Regions from separate parts of the Streptomyces sp. NPDC059003 genome, predicted to be linked through region 2. Evidence: riboswitches for the same ligand, from Rfam matches in the RefSeq annotation. Region 2 holds a riboswitch; the other holds the start of a gene.
The links. Region 2 has a riboswitch for ZMP and ZTP ahead of glyA (serine hydroxymethyltransferase). Riboswitches for the same ligand answer to the same signal wherever they lie in the genome.
Positions count from the first base shown of each region.

Region 1: another riboswitch for ZMP and ZTP. It lies ahead of ACFWZ5_RS06205 (bifunctional 5,10-methylenetetrahydrofolate dehydrogenase/5,10-methenyltetrahydrofolate cyclohydrolase); the one in region 2 lies ahead of glyA (serine hydroxymethyltransferase).

Region 1 covers NZ_JBHYJH010000007.1:102,521-105,916, reverse strand. Annotated here, with positions in the region: gene ACFWZ5_RS06210 (hypothetical protein) at 1-170, opposite strand, end outside; gene ACFWZ5_RS06205 (bifunctional 5,10-methylenetetrahydrofolate dehydrogenase/5,10-methenyltetrahydrofolate cyclohydrolase) at 342-1,223, opposite strand; ZMP/ZTP riboswitch at 1,248-1,335, opposite strand; gene ACFWZ5_RS06200 (dihydrofolate reductase family protein) at 1,440-2,000, shown strand; gene ACFWZ5_RS06195 (TetR/AcrR family transcriptional regulator) at 2,004-2,630, opposite strand; gene ACFWZ5_RS06190 (CAP domain-containing protein) at 2,867-3,396, opposite strand, start outside.
Region 2 covers NZ_JBHYJH010000078.1:31,024-34,419, reverse strand. Annotated here, with positions in the region: gene rocD (ornithine--oxo-acid transaminase) at 1-1,101, opposite strand, end outside; ZMP/ZTP riboswitch at 1,278-1,368, shown strand; gene glyA (serine hydroxymethyltransferase) at 1,411-2,688, shown strand; gene ACFWZ5_RS25535 (hypothetical protein) at 3,298-3,396, opposite strand, start outside.

The DNA of each region.
Region 1 (3,396 bases), on a different contig from region 2:
AGCGGCCGCTGCTCGGCCATCTTGCGCGCGGCGTCCTTGCCCGCGACCGCCGAGACGGACACCGTCTCGCGGCCGCCGTCGTCGGCGCTCGCGCCCTGCCCCGCCGTGCCGAGCAACGCCATGCTGAACACTGCCGCTCCCGTGGCGAGCACAGCCTTGTTGCGACGCATCGAACCCCCTCGTGACGGTGCGGCGACGGGGTGTCACCGCGACGGGGAGGAACGTAGGACTCAGGGTTCAACAGAGGGTCAACGGCTGGTGAAAGCACCAGATCGTGGTACGGCGGGGACAGACGTCCACGCGCGGGTGAGCGAGCGCGGCGCCGACCCGTCGGACACGGCCTAGGCACGCACCCCCAGCTGCCGCTCCGCCGCGTCCACCGTCTGGGCCAGGAGCACCGCGATCGTCATGGGCCCCACACCGCCGGGCACCGGAGTGATGAGGTCGGCCCGGGCGCGGGCGCCGTCGAAGTCGACGTCGCCGACGTTGCCCGCGTTGTACCCGGCGTCGATGACGACCGCGCCCGGCTTGATGTCCTCGCCGCGGATCAGCTCGGGTCTGCCCACGGCCGCCACGACGACGTCCGCCTCGCGCAGGTGCGCGGACAGGTCCGTGGTGCGGGAGTGGCAGTAGGTGACCGTCGCGTCCCGGGCGAGCAGCAGCATCCCCACGGGCTTGCCGAGGATCGCGCTGCGCCCCACCACGACGGCCCGCTTCCCGGCGAGGTCCACGTCGTACGCGTCGAGCAGCCGCATGATCCCGCCCGGGGTGCAGGACACGAAGCCGGGCCGCCCGAAGCTCATCGCGGCGAACGAGCTGAGCGTGACGCCGTCGACGTCCTTGTGCGGCGCGATCGCCTCGAACGCCGCGCGCTCGTCGACGTGGTCGCCGACCGGGTGCTGGAGCAGGATGCCGTGCACGGTCGGGTCCTCGGAGAGGGCGTCCAGGGTGGCGACGAGCTCCTCGGTCGTGGTCCCGGCGGGCAGCGCGATGTGGCGCGAGACGATCCCGGCCTTCTCGCAGCGGTTCCGCTTCATCCGTACGTATGTGACCGACGCGGGGTCGTCGCCGACGAGAACGGTCGCCAGGCAGGGCGCCACCTTGGTGCGCCGGGTGAGCTCGGCGGCGCGGGCCGCGGTCTCCTCGACGACGCGCCGGGCGAGGCCGGTGCCGTCCATGAGCCGGGCCGGCTGCGTCGGGACGGTCGGGGTGTGCGGGGACATGGGTGCCTCCCAGGCGTGGGTGTGACCACTCGCCCAGGCGCACGGCATTCGACATCGGTGTCAGGCCGCTCCCCGGTGGTGCTCCACCCCAGCGCCAGTCACGGCCCGCCCCCACTGTAGTCGAGCCGGTTCCCGCCCTGTCGCCGCGGTGGCCGGTAGGGTCCGGGGCGGCACCCGACGCGGTGCGGGGCGGCACCCGGCGAAGGGAGAGACACCGTGGGGAAGCTGGTCTACTCGACGATCGCGTCGCTCGACGGCTACGTCGCGGACGAGGCCGGCGACTTCAGCTGGGCCGTGCCCGACGAGGAGGTGCACACCTTCATCAACGACGCGATGCGCCCGTACGGGACGTACCTCTACGGACGTCGGATGTACGAGATGATGGCGGGCTGGGAGACAGAGCCGCCGGGGCCCGAACAGCCCTCCGCCCTGCGGGACTTCGCGGAGATCTGGCAGGCGGCCGACAAGGTCGTGTACTCCACGACGCTGGAGCGGCCCGGCACCGCGCGGACCCGGATCGAGCGGACCTTCGACCCGGACGCGGTCCGGCGCCTGAAGGCGGACCTCGGCCACGACCTCGCCATCGGCGGGCCGGGCCTCGCCGCCCACGCCCTCGCGGCCGGGCTCGTCGACGAGTGCCAGCTGTATCTGGCCCCGAGCGTGGTGGGCGGCGGCAAGCGGGTGTTCCCCGCCGGGCTCCGGATCGGCCTCGACCTGCTCGACGAGCGCCGCTTCGGCAACGGCATGGCGTATCTGCGCTACCGCGCCCGCGCCTGAGGCTCAGCCGCCCGCGGGATCCGGAAGGAGCTCCCGCAGCAGCTCATCGAACTCGTCGGGCGTCGGCGGCCTGTCGTCGAGCAGGCCCTGCAGCAGCATCCCGTCGTACGCCTGCGTGAACAGCTTCACGCGGAGCGGCTCGTCCGTGAACTGCCGGGCGAACGTGGCGAGGGCGCCCTTCCAGCGCCGGTGGGGCGCCCCCGGGGGCCGGGGGGGGCCGGCGCGGCAGCGCAGCGCGGAAGATGCGGTCGCGAGGGGGGGGGGGGGGGGGGCCCCCGGGGGGGGGGCGGGGGGGGGGGCCCCCCCCCCGCGCGGGGGCCCCGCCCGCGGCGCGGGGCGCCCCACGGCGAGCAGGCACAGCTCGAACTCGGCGAGCAGATGTCCGGGCGGGCTCAGGATCTCCGCCATCAGGTGTGCGAGCGCGCGCCGCTTGTCCGCGCCGTCGCCGGGCGCTGCGGCCAGCGCCTCGATGCGCGCGGAGTCCTCCTCCATGCACTCCGTGAGCGCCGCCGTCAGGAGCGCGTCGATGCTGCTGAAGTAGTACGTCGTCGCGGTCGTGGGCAGGTCCGCCTCGCGGGCCACCGTGCGGTGCGTGACGCCCGCGGCGCCGTCGCGGGCGATGACGCGCACGGTGGCCTCGATCAGTGCCCGGCGGCGGCGCTCACCCTTGGCACGGCGGCCGTCGGTGACGGGCTCCCGCTCGGTACGCGGCCGGGTGGTCGGCCCAGTGGTCGGCCCAGTGGTCGGCTCGTTCAGGGTGGCTCTCCCGCGTGGGACGGCCGTGACGCCTGCGGGTGTCCCGGCCGTCGGTGTGTGCCGTTCGGCTCTGCTCCCGCCGACGTTACCTTCTCCGCCGGGTCGCCCCGTCAGCCGACGAACATCTGCGCCCACCAGTAGGTGCCGTTGCCGTCGATGGTCAGGCCGACGCCGGTGTACTTGTACTTGTCGCCCAGGAGGTTCCCCTCGTGGTTCGGCGACTTGATCCACGCGTCGACCACCGACCGGGCGTCCTTCCACATGCCGGGGGCGCCCGCCGCGTTCTCGGCGACGGTGCTCATCGGGCGCGAGTAGCCGTTCTTCCTGAGGTTGTCGAACATGTCGAGCCAGTGGCCCTGCTGCCCCCGCCGGGCCTGCTCGTCGGCCGCGGCCTGCGCGGCGCGCGCGGCCGCGTCGTCGTACTGGAGCGGCGCCTTGCCCCGCTGCGCGCGGTAGTTGTTGATCAGGTCGAAGACCTCGCGCTGGAGTGACTGCGGGGGCCGGGTCCCGCCCTGGCCGCGGAACTTCCAGACCTGGGACGGCGTGGCGTTGCACCGGTGGATCTGCACGGGCGTGTCCTCGCCCGTGTTGCCGTCCCGGACGTCGAGGCACTTGCCGGAGCGCGGGTTCACCAGAGTGT
Region 2 (3,396 bases):
CACCAGGACGCCGCGGTCCATCAGCTTCTCGGAGACGTCCCGGCCCGTGCCGCACGCCGGGTCGATGTCCACGCCCGCCCACAGGCCGCGCCCGCGCACCTCGGTGACCCGGCCGGACTCCGTCAACAGGCCGAGCTCCGCGTGCAGATGCTCGCCGAGCTCCGTCGCCCGCTGCTGGAACTCGCCCGTCTCCAGGAGCGCCACGACCTCGAGGGCCACCGCGCACGCCAGCGGATTCCCGCCGAACGTCGACCCGTGTTCCCCGGGCCGGAAGACGCCGAGCACATCCGTGTCCGCCACCACCGCCGACACCGGCACGACACCGCCGCCGAGCGCCTTGCCCAGGACGTACATGTCCGGCACCACGCCCTCGTGCTCGCACGCGAACGTCCGGCCCGTCCGGCCGAGCCCCGACTGGATCTCGTCCGCGATGAAGAGGACCCCGCGCTCCCGCGTCAGCTCCCGCACCCCCGGCAGATAGCCGGCGGGCGGCACCAGGACCCCGGCCTCCCCCTGGATCGGTTCGAGCAGCACCGCCACCGTCTCGTCCGTGACTGCCGCGCGCAGCGCCGCCAGGTCGCCGTACGGCACGATGTCGAATCCCGGCGTGAACGGGCCGTAGTCGGCGCGCGCCTCCGGGTCCGTCGAGAAGCTGACGATCGTCGTCGTGCGGCCGTGGAAGTTGTTGCTCGCCACCACGATCCGCGCCCGCCCGTCCGGCACGCCCTTGACGCGATAACCCCACTTCCGGGCGGTCTTCACCGCCGTCTCCACGGCCTCCGCGCCCGTGTTCATCGGCAGCACCATCTCCTTGCCGCACAGCTGCGCGAGCCGCGCGCAGAACTCCGCGAACCGGTCGTGGTGGAAGGCGCGCGACGTCAGCGTCACCCGCCGCAGCTGCTTCTCCGCGGCCTCGATGAGCCGCCGGTTGCCGTGCCCGAAGTTGAGCGCCGAATAGCCGGCGAGCATGTCCAGGTAGCGACGGCCCTCCACGTCCGTCATCCAGGCCCCCTCCGCCGACGCCACCACGACGGGCAGGGGGTGGTAGTTGTGCGCGCTGTGCGCTTCGGCCGAGGCGATGAGGTCTTCCGTAGCGGTCACGGGGGCTCCATTTCTCGCGTTCGCACTCCGTTGTGCGATGTCTTACGGCTACTTGGGGCGCAGTGCGCGTACTTCCGGTGCAGGACGGGCGCGTGGCCCGATTCCTATCGTCTCCATCGTCGCTCGCATCCTGGACGAAGAACCACTACACAGTGGAGCGCCCGATAGGCTGGTTTTCACAGCACGGCGACTGGCGCACAGGGAATCGACCCTGAGGGAGCCGTGCGAGGCACGACCTTCGAGGTGCCGCCCGCCTGGGCACCCCGGGACCACGACCGGACACCACCCCGCTCGCCCCCGGAGGAAGCCATGACCCAGCCCCCTGCCCACCAGCACCCCGCCCTCACCGCCACCGATCCCGAACTCGCCGCCCTCGTCACCGCCGAGGAGCGCCTCCAGGCCGACACGCTCCGCCTGATCCCCAGCGAGAACTACGTCTCCGCCGCCGTCCTCGAAGCCTCCGGCACCGTCCTGCAGAACAAGTACAGCGAGGGCTACCCCGGCCGCCGCTACTACGAGGGCCAGCAGAACATCGACCAGGTCGAGCGCCTCGCCGTCGCCCGCGCCAAGGCCCTCTTCGGCACCGATCACGCCAACGTCCAGCCCTACTCCGGCTCCCCGGCCAACCTCGCCGTCTACCTCGCCTTCGCCGAGCCCGGCGACACCGTCATGGGCATGGCCCTGCCCATGGGCGGCCACCTCACCCACGGCTGGGGCGTCTCCGCCACCGGCACGTGGTTCCGCGGCGTGCAGTACGGCGTCCGCGAGGACAACGGGCTCATCGACTTCGACGCCGTGCGTGACCTCGCCCTCAAGGAACGGCCCAAGCTGATCTTCTGCGGCGGCACCGCCCTGCCCCGCACCATCGACTTCGCCGCCTTCGCCGAGATCGCCCGCGAGGCCGGGGCCGTGCTCGTCGCCGACATCGCCCACATCGCCGGGCTCGTCGCCGGCGGCGCCCACCCCTCACCCGTGCCGTACGCCGACGTCGTCTCCACGACCACCCACAAGACCCTCCGCGGGCCGCGCGGCGCGATGCTCCTCGCCCGCGAGGAGTATGCCAAGGTCATCGACAAGGCCGTCTTCCCCGGTCTCCAGGGCGGTCCCCACAACCAGACCACCGCCGCCATCGCCGTCGCCCTCCACGAGGCCTCCCAGACCTCCTTCCGTGATTACGCCCGGGCCGTCGTCGCCAACGCGAAGGCCCTCGCGGAGGCGCTGCTCGCCCGTGGCTTCGATCTTGTTTCCGGCGGCACCGACAACCATCTGATCCTGATGGACCTCACGCCCAAGGACGTGCCGGGCAAGGTCGCCGCGAAGGCCCTTGACCGGGCCGGGATCGTCGTCAACTACAACACCGTTCCCTTCGATCCCCGCAAGCCGTTCGACCCCTCCGGCGTGCGGATCGGTACCCCTTCCCTCACCTCCCGTGGTCTGGGCACCGAGCACATGGATGTCGTGGCCGACTGGATCGACCGGGGTGTGCGGGCTTGTCGCGAGGCGGATGAGGATGCGCTGGGGAAGATTCGCGGTGAGGTGGGGGAGTTGATGGCGGCGTTTCCTGCGCCGGGGCTTGCGGTTGGTTGAGTTTCTGGTTGGTGGTGGGTGGGTGGGTGAGGGGGCGGGTGCGGGTGCGGGTGCGGGTCGGTGGGGGGTTTCGCCTGCGCTGCGCGCGGCGGATTCTTTCCCACCCGCCCGCCCGTGACTCTCGACCGGCCGGGGAACGCCCCTCGCGGGGGTGATCCGCCGTTGGCGGCTGTCGCTGTCGCTGTCGCTGTCGCTGTCGCTGTCGCTGTCGTTGCCGTTGCCGTTGCCGTTGCCGTTGCCGTTGCCGTTGCCGTTGCCGTTGGCCGGTGGCCGGTGGCCGGTGGCCGGTGGCCGGTGGCCGGTGGCCGGTGCCGGTGCCGGTGCGGCTGCCGTTGGCCGGTGGCTGGTGGCCGTTGGCCGGTGCCGGTGCGGCTGCCGTTGGCCGGTGGCTGGTGGCCGTTGGCCGGTGCCGGTGCGGCTGCCGCTGACTGGTGGCCGTTGGCCGGTGGCCGCTGCCGCTGGGCTCTGGTGCGGTCGCAGGTGCCGGTGTCGCTGGGCTCTGGTGCCGGTGCCGGTGCCGGTGCCTGTGTCTGTGCGGATGCGGTCGCCTGTGCCTGTGCCTGTGCGGTCGCCGGTTCCGGTGTCTGTGTGGGTGCTGTGGGTGTGGCCTTAGGCGTCCAGGAGTTCCTGGTGGGGGGTCGTGTTCTCCGGCTCTCCGCGTCGGCGTAGGTGCCAGACCGACGCGGCGCCTATGGCCGCCCCGGCCGC